Regions from separate parts of the Clostridium sardiniense genome, predicted to be linked through region 2. Evidence: riboswitches for the same ligand, from Rfam matches in the RefSeq annotation. Region 2 holds a riboswitch; each other region holds the start of a gene.
What was found. Region 2 has a riboswitch for cyclic di-GMP ahead of K5V21_RS17765 (BsaA family SipW-dependent biofilm matrix protein). Riboswitches for the same ligand answer to the same signal wherever they lie in the genome.
Positions count from the first base shown of each region.

Region 1: another riboswitch for cyclic di-GMP. It lies ahead of K5V21_RS00915 (SpaA isopeptide-forming pilin-related protein); the one in region 2 lies ahead of K5V21_RS17765 (BsaA family SipW-dependent biofilm matrix protein).
Region 3: another riboswitch for cyclic di-GMP. It lies ahead of K5V21_RS01605 (NPCBM/NEW2 domain-containing protein); the one in region 2 lies ahead of K5V21_RS17765 (BsaA family SipW-dependent biofilm matrix protein).

Region 1 covers NZ_JAIKTU010000001.1:223,375-227,673, reverse strand. The annotation lists gene K5V21_RS00915 (SpaA isopeptide-forming pilin-related protein) at 1-1,919, opposite strand, end outside; cyclic di-GMP riboswitch class II at 2,120-2,203, opposite strand; cyclic di-GMP riboswitch class II at 2,339-2,422, opposite strand; cyclic di-GMP riboswitch class II at 2,556-2,639, opposite strand; gene K5V21_RS00910 (catalase) at 3,203-4,299, opposite strand, start outside.
Region 2 covers NZ_JAIKTU010000020.1:32,028-36,326, reverse strand. The annotation lists gene pcp (pyroglutamyl-peptidase I) at 1-200, shown strand, start outside; gene K5V21_RS17775 (gamma-glutamylcyclotransferase family protein) at 194-598, shown strand; gene K5V21_RS17770 (signal peptidase I) at 838-1,347, shown strand; cyclic di-GMP riboswitch class II at 1,535-1,618, shown strand; cyclic di-GMP riboswitch class II at 1,664-1,747, shown strand; gene K5V21_RS17765 (BsaA family SipW-dependent biofilm matrix protein) at 1,835-2,545, shown strand; gene K5V21_RS17760 (hypothetical protein) at 2,569-3,276, shown strand; gene K5V21_RS17755 (BsaA family SipW-dependent biofilm matrix protein) at 3,305-3,928, shown strand; gene K5V21_RS17750 (hypothetical protein) at 3,948-4,299, shown strand, end outside.
Region 3 covers NZ_JAIKTU010000001.1:354,720-359,018, reverse strand. The annotation lists gene K5V21_RS01605 (NPCBM/NEW2 domain-containing protein) at 1-1,803, opposite strand, end outside; cyclic di-GMP riboswitch class I at 1,959-2,042, opposite strand; gene K5V21_RS01600 (sialidase family protein) at 2,930-4,129, opposite strand.

The DNA of each region.
Region 1 (4,299 bases), on a different contig from region 2:
TAATCTCCTGGAGCATCAACGTTATGCTTTATATTTCCCTCTGAGTCACTTGTTACAGTATCAATTAAATTTTTATTGCTATCTAAAAGTTCAAATTTTGCTCCTTTTAAAGCTTCTTTTGTATAACTATCAATCTTCCTAACTTCAAAAACATATCCTTTTTTAGTAGTAACTTCATTTGTTGTAGCTTTATCTATTTTAGCTACATTTCTTATCGTTGTTCCATCTGGTATATTACTAAAATCAGCTTTTATCTTTACTTGAAGCTTTTGTCCATAGTCTATTGAACCTTTATCATTTACTACAGTAACTTTGTTTCCATCTGCTACTTTTGCTGTAAATTCCTTTGGTACCTCAACTCCTACAATCTTTAATCTACTATCTAAATTATCAACTAAACTTAAATAATTTTGATTAAAATATCCATAACAATCAAAGTTTATTGTATAAGTAACTATCTGATCGTCACCCTTTTTAATCTCTGTTTTATCAACTAATTTTTGTGCATTTATTGCACCTGCATTCATCTCATAATTAATTTCTGAATTTACTTCCTGTGATGTTCCATCATAAGATATTTTTGCATTATTGTTATATTCTTTATATCTATCAGTTACTTTAAGTTTGTAGTATATATAATAGTGCTTGTTTGTGTCTCCAAGATTTATAGTCATTTTGTTATTGGTTGTACTTATATTACCTTTAATACTATCTGTTATCCATTTAAAGTTTCCACTTATATCTTTTTCTCCAACCTGTACGCTGCCATCAACAAGCTGCATTCCTTTTGGGAAGTTATCTTCAAATATTGCATTTTTTATACTAGCATTATTAGGATTTACATCAACTGTATAATCTACACTGTCTCCTATCTTACTTACAACAAATGTGGACCTTCCATCCTTATCTTTAATTTCATTTTCACTTCTATAGCTTTTACTAATCATCCTATCATCAACTATAGGTTTAACTATTGTTGAACTATTTATAGTATCTTTTCCATATTGTGAAAGCTTAGCTGTATTTATATATTGAGGATACTCAGTATTATACTTTGCAGAATACTCTATTCTGTATTGTTTATCTGTGTAATCTAAGTATAAATATAATCTATTAGAACTTATATTCATCTTATTTATCATATCCTTAGTTACATCTTTTGCTGATCCACCATATGGTATTTCATAAATTTTTATAGAATCCTTTAAAAGCTCTGTACCTTCTGGCATAGTATCATCTAAGGATACATTATGCATTGGTGCATATTTTTCATTTATATATATAGTATACTTTGTACTTTTTCCAACCACTGGTTTTGCTATATTAGCTAACATTTTATTTCCTTCCCAACCAATAGCATTTTCAACACTCTTTAATAACTGCCTATCTGCTGGATTCGGATTTGGATTTGGATCTGTATTTGGATCTTCTGGTTTAGGTGTTACTTCTACATCTAAGTATTGTGTTGTACCATTTACATTTACTTCAACTCTAGCTGGAGTATTATTATTTACATTTTTTGCAGTTGCTACTATTGACATATATCCAGCAATAGCTGTTTCTACTCCTTTACTAAATATAGCTCTTACAGTAGTTCCATGTACCTCTACATCTTTAAAATGTTCTGGTGGATATTTAGGTTTTATATTACTAAATTCATCAGGTAGTTTAAACTCTAAAACATCCCCCTCTTTTATAGAACCCTGTCCACCAACAACTTTATATTCTAGATTAAATGTAATCTGATTGCCTGATTCTACAGTCTTTTTATCACTAGTTATCTTAACTTCTATATTAGAGTTACCTTTTGAAGTTGTTGCTGCCAAAACTGATGCAGTAGGTAAAAACATACTAGTAATCATATTAACTACCACTACTATAGCAAGAAATGCAAAAAACTCTTTTCTCTTATGACTCATATAATCCCTCCTTTTTAAATTTTCTTAAAATTCCCATAAGATAATTTCTCCTTCACTTATTCTTAAATAATCCTTTCATTATCAGTCCTTTCTAAAATTTTTTAGTTTAACAAATTCCTGTTGTTCATTTCATTCTATTTGCATAAAAAAAGACTAATTTATATTTAATTTGTATAGAAAGTTCTATAGCAGTAATTAAAAAATAAATTAGTCGGTTGCACTACTAACTCCATACATTCCAAGTGCCCAAATACAGAATGTATTTCATAGTTCCTAAATATGTGTTATTCAATTTTTTCATTATATAATTAGCTCATTTATGCATAAAAAAAGACTAACTTATATTTAATTTGTATAAAAAGTTCTATGCTAGTATTAAAAAAATAATTGGCATAAAAAGTTTTATAACAGTAATTAAAAAATAAATTAGTCGGTTGCACTACCAACTCCATACATTCCAAGTGCCCAAATACAGAATGTATTTCACAGTTCCTAAATATGTGTTATTCAATTTTTTATTATATAATTAGTTAATTTTTGTATAAAAAAAGACTAACTTATATTTAATTTGTATAAAAAGCTCTATCCCAATATTAAAAAATAATTGGTATAAAAATTTCTATAACAGTAATTAAAAAATAAATTAGTCGGTTGCACTACCAACTCCATACATTCCAAGTGCCCAAATACAGAATGTATCTCACAGTTCCTAAATATGGTTATTCAATTTTTATTATTTAGTTCATTTCTGCATAAAAAAAGACTAATTTATATTTCTAAGTATTAATTTAAATAAATTAGTCAGTTACAATACAAACTCTATATATAAAATGTAAATATACAGAGTATAATTCTTCAGTTTATAGATTTTATTAACATAATGAAATCTACTCATTTTGTTAAAACCAATTCTAACACTATACAAATTTGACCTCAATACATAAAATCAGTTATTAATAATTTATTCAAATTTCTTCCATAATAATCCACCATTTATATTTTGAATTTTATTTTCGTTAAAATTTATTTAATATTAGTTGATAATTTATATTAATTAATTATCTATTAATTATAGAACTAAATATCCAAACCATCTACTTCATACCAACAAAGTAACCTTTCTTATGTCTTACAATCAAAATAAACTTTGGTAATATAAATCAAATATTATACTGATATACTTTAAAATTAATTATATAAAATATTAAAAGGACTTTTTCCTAAAAGAAAAAGTCCTTCTATCTACAGGCTTAAATCAGCTAAAACTTAAACTGACTTTTTTATTAATAATTTAAAGTTGCTTTCACCCTATCTTCTTGAGACATTTCTGCAAGATCTTTCACTCTATTAACATCTAATTTTAATTGTTCTGCTACTTTAGTTCCAAGTTCAACATCAACTTTATAGAATAAAGCTACTTGCCTATATTGAATGTTTTCAACAGCTTTACCAAGATGTAATACAATATTATGAACTAAGTTAATTTTTTCTTGTGGTTTAAGAACTCTTCTATAGAATTCTCCTGGTTGAACAAAATCTATATCTTCTACATCTAGTTTATGCTTTGCTAATATACCACTTACATCTACTGCTGGTGGATTATATTTCTCATCTGTGGATATATCTTCAAATGAATTTGGGAAATAGTTTGGTCTTGATCCACCATTATTTAAATTCATTTGTCCATCTCTTTGTTTTGTATTAACATTAGATTTTGGAGCATTGACTGGTAATTGATCATGATTAGTACCAAGTCTGTATCTTTGGGCATCCTTATATGCAAATAATCTACCTTGTAACAACTTATCTGGTGAAGCTGCTATTCCTGGAACAAAATTACTTGGAGAAAAGGCTGCTTGTTCAATTTCTTCAAAATAATTTTCTGGATTTCTATTTAGAACTAATTTCCCAAATGGAATTAGTGGGAAATCCTTATGATACCAAACCTTTGTAACATCAAATGGGTCAAACTCATATTTTTCAGCTTGTTCTGGTGTCATTATTTGAACATATACAGTCCAGCTTGGGAAATTTCCTTTCTCTATATTCTCAAAAAGATCTGATATAGTGCTATCAGGGTTTTTACTAGCTAATTCTTCTGCTTCTTCAACAGTAAGATTTTCTCTTCCTTGGTCAGTTTTAAATGTATATTTAACCCATACATACTCGTTCTTTTCGTTATACCACATGTATGCATGACTTGAAAATCCATTTATATGTCTTATATCTTTTGGTGTCCCACTATCTGTAAACATATAAACTACCTGATGTATTGATTCTGGAGTAAGTGATAAGAAATCCCAGTACATATTTGCATCTTTTAAATGAGTTTGTGGATTTCTCTTTTGAGTGTGTACGAAATCTGGGAACTTTATAGCAT
Region 2 (4,299 bases):
TTTTATATATGATTGATAAGAAGTATCCAAATATTAAGGGTGGTTTTATTCACATCCCTTATGTAACATCTCAAGTAATAGACAAAAAGAATACACCATTTATGTCATTAGAGGAGATAATAAAGGGGATAGAATTATCAATAGAAGCATGTACTATATACAATGAAGATATAAAAGCGATAGGTGGAGAAATATGCTAACAGAAAAAGTGTTTGTGTATGGAAGCCTTAGAAGTGGGATGTTCAACTATGAGAAGTTACTTAAGGGTAAGGTTAAAGGGTCAGAAAGTGGAACAGTTTGTGGGGAATTGTTTCATATAGAAAATAAGGGATATCCAGCAGCTATCTGTGGGGACAGTAAGGTTGTTGGAGAATTAATGGAACTTAAAGATTTTAAGAAGACATTGAGAGAATTAGATGGGCTAGAGAATTATAATGAAGAGGATAAAAATTCAGAATATATAAGAGAAATAGTGGATGTTTCTTTAGAGAATGGTGCTAAAGAAAAAGCATATTTCTACAGATATAATAAGGAAGCTGATAGGAACAGAATAGATAAGCTCCTTAAAGTTAGCAGTGGGGACTGGGTAAATAGATAATATAAATATATGAAGCAGTTTAGTATGATGGTCGTACTAAACTGCTTTTTCATAATTAAATATGAATAAGGGTCAAAGAAAAATAAATTTAATAATATAATTAACTTCTACTTGTAATCAAGGTATGGTTGTTTAACAATTTGTAAAGAGAATTGACAATAAATAGTAATGTATATAGACTAAAGAAGGACTAATAAATGAATATTAAGATAAAATCATAAGATAAAAGGGGTAAAGATATGAAGAAGAGAAAGAGTTCTTTAGCAGTCATAGGAAATTGTATATTTTATTTATTTATAATAGCTGTTATATTTTTAGCTGGAATAAATATAATAGGATCAAAAGAAGGAAAACATCCAAGTATATTAGGATATAGCTCATATTACATATTAACAGGGAGTATGGAACCTACTATAAATCCAGGTAGCTTAGTAGTTGTAAAAGATGGAACGGATCAAGAAATAAATGTAGGGGATGTAATAACTTTTACAGGAAGAAATAGCAATACAATTACTACTCATAGAGTTAATCAGGTTATAAATAATGGAGAAGAATTTATAACAAAAGGTGATGCTAATAATGTAGTGGATCCAATAAGTGTTCAGAAAAATCAAGTTATAGGAAAGGTTATGTTCCACATACCTTATCTCGGAAAAGTTTCTCAGTTTGTTCAAAAGAACTTAGTTCTAATATTAGTTGTGATATTAGCTTTATTTGGACTATCATTCTTAGTTGGAAGAAAAAAATAATTATATAAAAATATTAAAAGAAGTATAGATATATTTACTATATTTCTTTTTTATTTTGATAAATATATATAAATTAAAACAAATATTAATGATATGTATACTTAGTAAAGGTTGTGTAAAACATATTGACTCTCTTTTATATCAAATGATAATATCTATAATGAAATTAACGAAAGATTATTAAAATAAAAAATATAGGAGCTTTGAAATATATTCTGTATGTGGGCACTTGGAGTATATGGAGCTAGTAGTGCAACCGACTAATTTATATTATTAAGGATAAAATATAGATTAGTTTTTTTTATGTTTAAAATTAATTTAATATAGATGCTTTGAAGTATGTTCTATATTTGGGCACTTGGAATATATGGAGCTAGTAGTGCAACCGGCTAATTCACAAATATACTGTATTAGTCCTTTTTTAAGGCTCTTACTTACAAAAATTCTTAAATATTTAAAAAAAATCCAATATAGGGGGAAGTAACAAATGAAAAAGAAGAAAATATTGAGTGTAATTGCAGCAGTTGTAGTAGTAGCATCATTAGCGATAGGATCATTAGCATACTTTACATCAAAGGAAACAGTAAAGAACTCATTTAGCACAATTGCTAATGGAACAGAAGATAAGGGTGGAGATGCTGGAATAGATATAAACGAGAACTTCGATCCAAATCAAGCTAAGAATATGATTCCAGGAGATACTGTAAATAAGGATGTACAAGTAGATAGTACAGCAAATTATGGACAATTCGTAAGAGTTAAGTTATCACCAAATTGGGTAACCTCTACTGGTGAAGTAAATACAGCATTAAACTCAACAGATTTAGATGATATATTATTAAATAAAGTAAATTTAACAAAAAGTGTTACAGAAAACCAATGGTTTAATGGTGGAGATGGATATTTCTATTATATAGGAGTTTTAGCACCACAAGGACAATCAGGATCAAGTACTCCAAGATTATTGGACTCAGTAACTCTAGCAAGTGACACAGAAAAATCTGCTTTAGGAAATGGATTTACAGTTGATGTAACAGCAGAATCAGTTCAAGCTTCAAATGATGCATTTGCATCAGCATGGGGGGATGTACCATCAGCTGTTTCAGAAAAATTAAAATCACTTCAAATTCAAGGTAAAACACAAGCTAATACTGATACCAATACAGCAGAAGCACCAAAAGCAAAGTTAGCAAAATAATAGAATAATCAAGGAGTGATATTATGAAAAAATCTTTAAAGATTTTCATACTATTTATTTCACTTCTTTTAGGAATAACTACCAATGGGGTGGCAGCAGAGTTGCCACCCTCTAATATTAGAATAGATAAAACTGGAATTCATTTTATCTATACAAAAGACAACAGTGATATATTTCTAGAAAAGAAGGGAATGTTACCTGGTGATTCAGTAAGTGGGACTCTTACTGTAGAAAATAATTTAAAAGAACCTTTTGAAGTGTTTATGAAAGCCGAAAGAGTAGGAGCACAACAAAAAGTAGATTTATGTCAAGTATTAGATCTTTCAATAAATTATGATAGTAAGAACATATACCATGGCACTGTAAGTGGAGAAAATGGATTAAGAAATAATATAAGTTTAGGTACTGTCAAACCAGGAGAGAAAAAACTTTTAAATGCAAAAGTTATTCTAGATGGGAAAGCAACGGATAATAAGTATAAGAACAAAAAGGTAGATATAGATTGGATTTTTACAGCTATTGGGACAGATAGTCCAGATAAAGTGATGAGTACCAAGGAGGAAAGCCACGAAGGTGGTCTAGGAAATGATATTTCTAATACTATAAACAATGTAAAGAATATACTTCCAAGGACTGGATATGTAGGAATATGCGGATATGGACTTGCTTGTGTGCTTATTGGAATAGGAATATTTTTAATTATAAAAAAGAAAAAATATAAAAATTATTAGTAAAATACTATTAAATGGAGTGTAGAAAATGAAAAAAGTAGGATTAACATTAGGGATAATTCTTTTATTTACAACTACAGTTGCTTCATTAGCATACTTTTCAAGTAAAGAAAGTAAAAAGAATAAATTTACAATAGGAAGTATAAGCACAGAAATTAATGAAAACTTCGATAAAGATTCAGCTAAAGATGTATCACGTAATGAGGAGATTAAAAAGGTTGTATCTATAAAAAATACAGGAAAAAATCCTGTAATAGTTAGAGTTATAATAAATCCTCAATGGGACGAAGAAAAAGATGAGAACGGAAAAGTAACTAAACTTACAACATCAGCATCAAATCAGGTGCAATTAAACTTTTCAAACACATGGAAAGAAGATTGGATAAAAGATAACGATGGTTATTATTATTACAATAAAATATTAAATCCTGGAGAGAGTACTAGTGATTTGTTAAAGTCTATATCATTAAAAAATAATATATCACAAGAAGATATAGAAAGTTTTAAAAATAGGAATTTCTCCGTAAATGTTAGCTCAGAAGCTATACAAGTAAATAAAGAGGCATTAAGAAAAGAGTGGAATATAAATAACACAATATCAGATAAGACGATGGATAAATTAGATGAGATAATTGATGGATACGTAAAGTAAGTAAGGGGAGGGAGTAGATATGAAAAAGATTAATAAACTTTTAGTTGTAATGCTTTCTGTCTTTATGATTATAAACTATATTGTTCCGCAAGCTGCAAATGCAAATAGAAATAAATTAGTCAGTAATGATACAAGTGGAATTATAGAGATTCCACTAAGATGGACGAAGAATGATATGAGTAGAGTAAATTCAACGAATTATAATGATTATAATAGATATGGAATATCAGCAGATTATTTTGAGAATATATTTAACAATCAAAATATATTAAATAGTCCACAAAATGCTAAAGAGGTTCGAAAACATTATTTGGGTGGGTGGTACTACACTAATGAGCCTGCTAATACTGGAGCAACTTTAAGGACAAAAT
Region 3 (4,299 bases), on a different contig from region 2:
TAAAGCTTTATTAGTAAAGTATATTGCAAATCCCGTTGTTCCACTTGGAGCTTTTATTATATTTCTACCTGCGTTTAAGCTTCTTATATGCCTTCCCGAACTATCAACTTCACCAACTTGTGCCATAACTAATTGTGGTAATATACCATTTTCATCTGCATCTACATATACTTCAAATGCTTTATCCGGCATTGCATAATATCCTGTTAAATCTAAATTTCCACCTGCAAATACTTGTCTTCTTTTATCTCTTTGATTGTTTTCATTACCCCTTTGAGATAATGTTATTATTTGACTTGTTTCTACTTCCTTTTTACTTACTATTTTTTTGGCCGCATTAATTATTTCCATGTGATCATTCTTTAGGGGATGATTATTTATTTCTTCTTCTAGCTTATTTAATTTATCTATCGTATTATAGTCTTCAGATATTTTAGTATGTAACTTATCTTTAAATACAGAGTTTACCTTTCTTGTCGTTGTATCTTCTTTATAAAATGACATATCAGCAAGTCCCGCTCTATAATCATAAGCAGTTACAAATCTGAATTTTAACTTCTTAAATTTAGTCTTAGGAAATACTATTTCAGTGTCTTCTGCCATAACACCATTTGCTTTTCCTTTAGAAATTAATTTATATGTATTGGAATTTTCATTTAGAGAACCATATATTTCATACTCTAGAGGGAACCCTTTATGTTCTTGACCTTTTCTAGATGACATAATAATTCTTTCTATTTCTTGTATTTCTTTAAATGTAAATACTACTTCATTTTTAAAGTTATCATCATTTCCTCTACCTGTTTCCCAATGAGTATCTTTATTACCATCATAAAGTTTTGTAAGTACACTACTTCCATAACTACCACCATTATTAGTTACACTTTTGAAATTATCTGTACTTATCTTGTATTTTTCATTATACTTAGCTAAATCTTTAGATTTTGCTATATCTGATATTTTAATTAAAGAATATGTTGATTGTTCTTCATCATCACTACTATGTAAAAGATCTTTAGCTATATTTATATCATTTAAAAGAGTTTTTCTTAATGGATGGTTTGCTACTTGTTCTTCTAAGTTCTTTATTATATTTATATCTTTGTATTTATCTTTTAATTTATATTTAGTTTCATCTGTAAATAAATCATTTACTTCATCCGTTGCTTTATCTTCTTTATAAAGCATTATTTCTGAGGCTGCTGCCCAATCAGCATTAGCTTTTTCAAATACAAATTTTACTCTTTTAAATTCTGTAGGATTAAATTTAATCTCTAATAAATCAGAAGTTACTTCAGATGAGCCATACGAGACTAATTGGAAGTCATTGCCCCTACTAGTACTTGATGTATATATCTTAAACTCTTTTGCAAAACCTTTGTTGCCAGGTCTTGATTTATACATTATTCTATTTAATGTTGTTTTTTCACTAAGTTCAAATACTACTTCATTTTTAAAATTTGAATTATTTGGTTTCCCTGTTTCCCAGTGAGTATTTAAATCACCATCTATTATTCTATTTAATACGCTACTTCCATATCTCCCACCATTATTAGTTATTGAAATTATTTTAGAATTATCAACTTTAAAAGCTTTATTGTACGCTTCTAAGTTTTCGCTACTAGCTAAATTAAATTTATTTACAGTAGCTTTTGTTGCTTGTTTATTTTGATTACTTTCATTTGATATGTTTTGAATCACTTTATTGCTATTTAATTCATCTGCAAAAACTTCTACTGCTGTAACTGAAAAGTTTGTGATTATTGCAGCCATAATTATAGCTGCTACTTTTTTCTTATTCATATTTCTTCCCCCCTGATTAATTTAATACCTCAGAAGTACATTAAAAAAGCTACTCAAAAAAGAGTAGCTGTATACACATAATGAAATTAATAAATTATAATTATAATCAATATTTATAATTAATTAATCTTAAAAACAAAAAGTATAATGTACCCTTTGGCAACTGGCTGACATAGTTTTAAACCTTAGTCCCTATAGCTTTGCGTCCCTAAATTTCTCTAGGTTTGCCTATTTTATTTTATTTCTTAGTGAAATTTTACTATTATTTTACATAAAATTCAATATATTTTCTATTTATTTTTTGAAAATTTCGACAAATTATTTTTATGTAATAAAAAAGCTCCCATATAAAACTTTATATGAGAACTTTCAATTCTAATCATAACTTTAAAATCTATTTATGAACTAATTATTATTTTCTCTATTAATCTAACTTAGATTTCAGATTAAATAGAACCTATTAAGTATATAAATAAACTAAAAATCCACATATACCTATTTGGCATATGTGGACTTCTAATATGTAAGTTATTATATAAAAAGAAATATTAGCTTAAAATTGTAAAAATATTTATTTAACTAAGGGTTGTTAGTATCCTATAAATAGGCGTTACTTAATATTACATAATCTACAAGTAAAACTCAATAACTTAATCTATTCATCTTTTTTATGCTATATATTAAAGCTTTATATCCGCTAAATAAGAAAGGCTACAAAAAATGGTTATATTAAAATTATTTTTAACTATTTTAAGACAGATATTTATATTAATTTCTACCTTTAAAACTAAATATAAATCATTTAAGCTTTGTATCTCCTTAAAAGTTAACATTATTTACTACTTACAATAGACTATATTTTTATTATGTACAATATCCCTTATATCAAATTATAACACGAAATAATAATAGGTTTAATCTTATATTTAAATTACACTTAACTATTATTTATAATAATAAAGAACCTCCTTATATACTATAATTTAACCCATACTTGTATTATAGGAAGAAATAACATTGTCAAAAGAAAAATCCAATGGGAAAGTGTGGGGTCATAAAATTATTATTAATTATTAAAAAAATCTTCAGCATAATTACTGAAGATTTTTTTAATAATATTTTCTTTTTATAGTATTGATTTATAATAAGATGTTAAATCTTTATACTCTATATTTCCATCTGCTTCATAAAGAATACTTAATTTATCATTGTTAAAAGCTAAGCAGGAATACCCACCGCCAGCTTTATTTCCATCTTTAGGATAAGGGACACATAGTTCTTTAATTCCTTTAGATACGTCATCAAAATCAATCATATAGACAGTAATATTATCTCTAGTATACCAGCCTTTAGTGTTCTTAGGTGCTGAAATTAATCCAATTCTATGCCCATTAGAATTGGTAATTTTAATAAATGAACCTTGACAGCCTGAACCATAACCAGTTGAAATTTTACCATTTAAAGGTTCATATACACTCCATGTAGATCCTAAATCATGAGATATATATGATGCTCTATAACCAGCTGAGTCATCTCTAGCACTCATAATTAAAGATCCATCTAGCTCTATTACCATATTTTCAGAAGTTTTTGATTTAGGTACTTTATTTCCCATTGTCCATGTTTCACCATTATCTTTTGAATACATAATTGATGAATAATAATTATTAGTATTGTTTTCTCTTAATGCAATTTGTATTGGCATTACTATTGTTCCATCAGACATTGTAATACCTGATCCAACTCCACCTAACCATCCAATTGTATTACTTGGCTGATTTTTTATTCTTGATTGATTTGTAGTTAAATCTATTTTATCAGACCATGTTACGCCATTATCATCAGAGTAAACCATCTGAACAGACCAATCATTTCTTAATGAAGTTGTACTATTTGCCCAATTACCGTCCTTATTCCAAGAGCCTGCAATTAATATAACTCTACCTGTATTGGTAACTACTGTTGTTGAATCCATTACACGAGAAAATTTTGAATTAACACCATCATTTTTCATTGCTACTTGATAACTCCACGTTTTTCCATCATCAATACTACGTGCACATCCAATATCAATATTCCCATGGTCTTGAGGACCATTATGACGAATGTCAGAAAACGTTAACATAGAGCCATCCTTTAATAATTGCATACTTGGAATTCTAAAATACTTTGCATTCCATGCATTGTTAGTTTTATCAAATACTGTTATTGCTGACTCCTCAGTATTAGTATTTAGTTCACTTGCAAATACAGGATTACTAGTACATAATACGCTAATAGTCATTATAGATAAGATTCTTAGGTTTTTAATAAAATTTTTTTTCATTTCTATCCCTCCATTTAAATTAGTATTTAAAATATTTTATAGAAATTTGCACATTTTAAAATTGATTAAATTTTTGTGCAATTTTTTATAAATCCTGAAGGCTGGTATATAAGTAATAAAACAATACATACCTAAATCACTGCTAATAATCTATCTTTTAAGTATCTTAT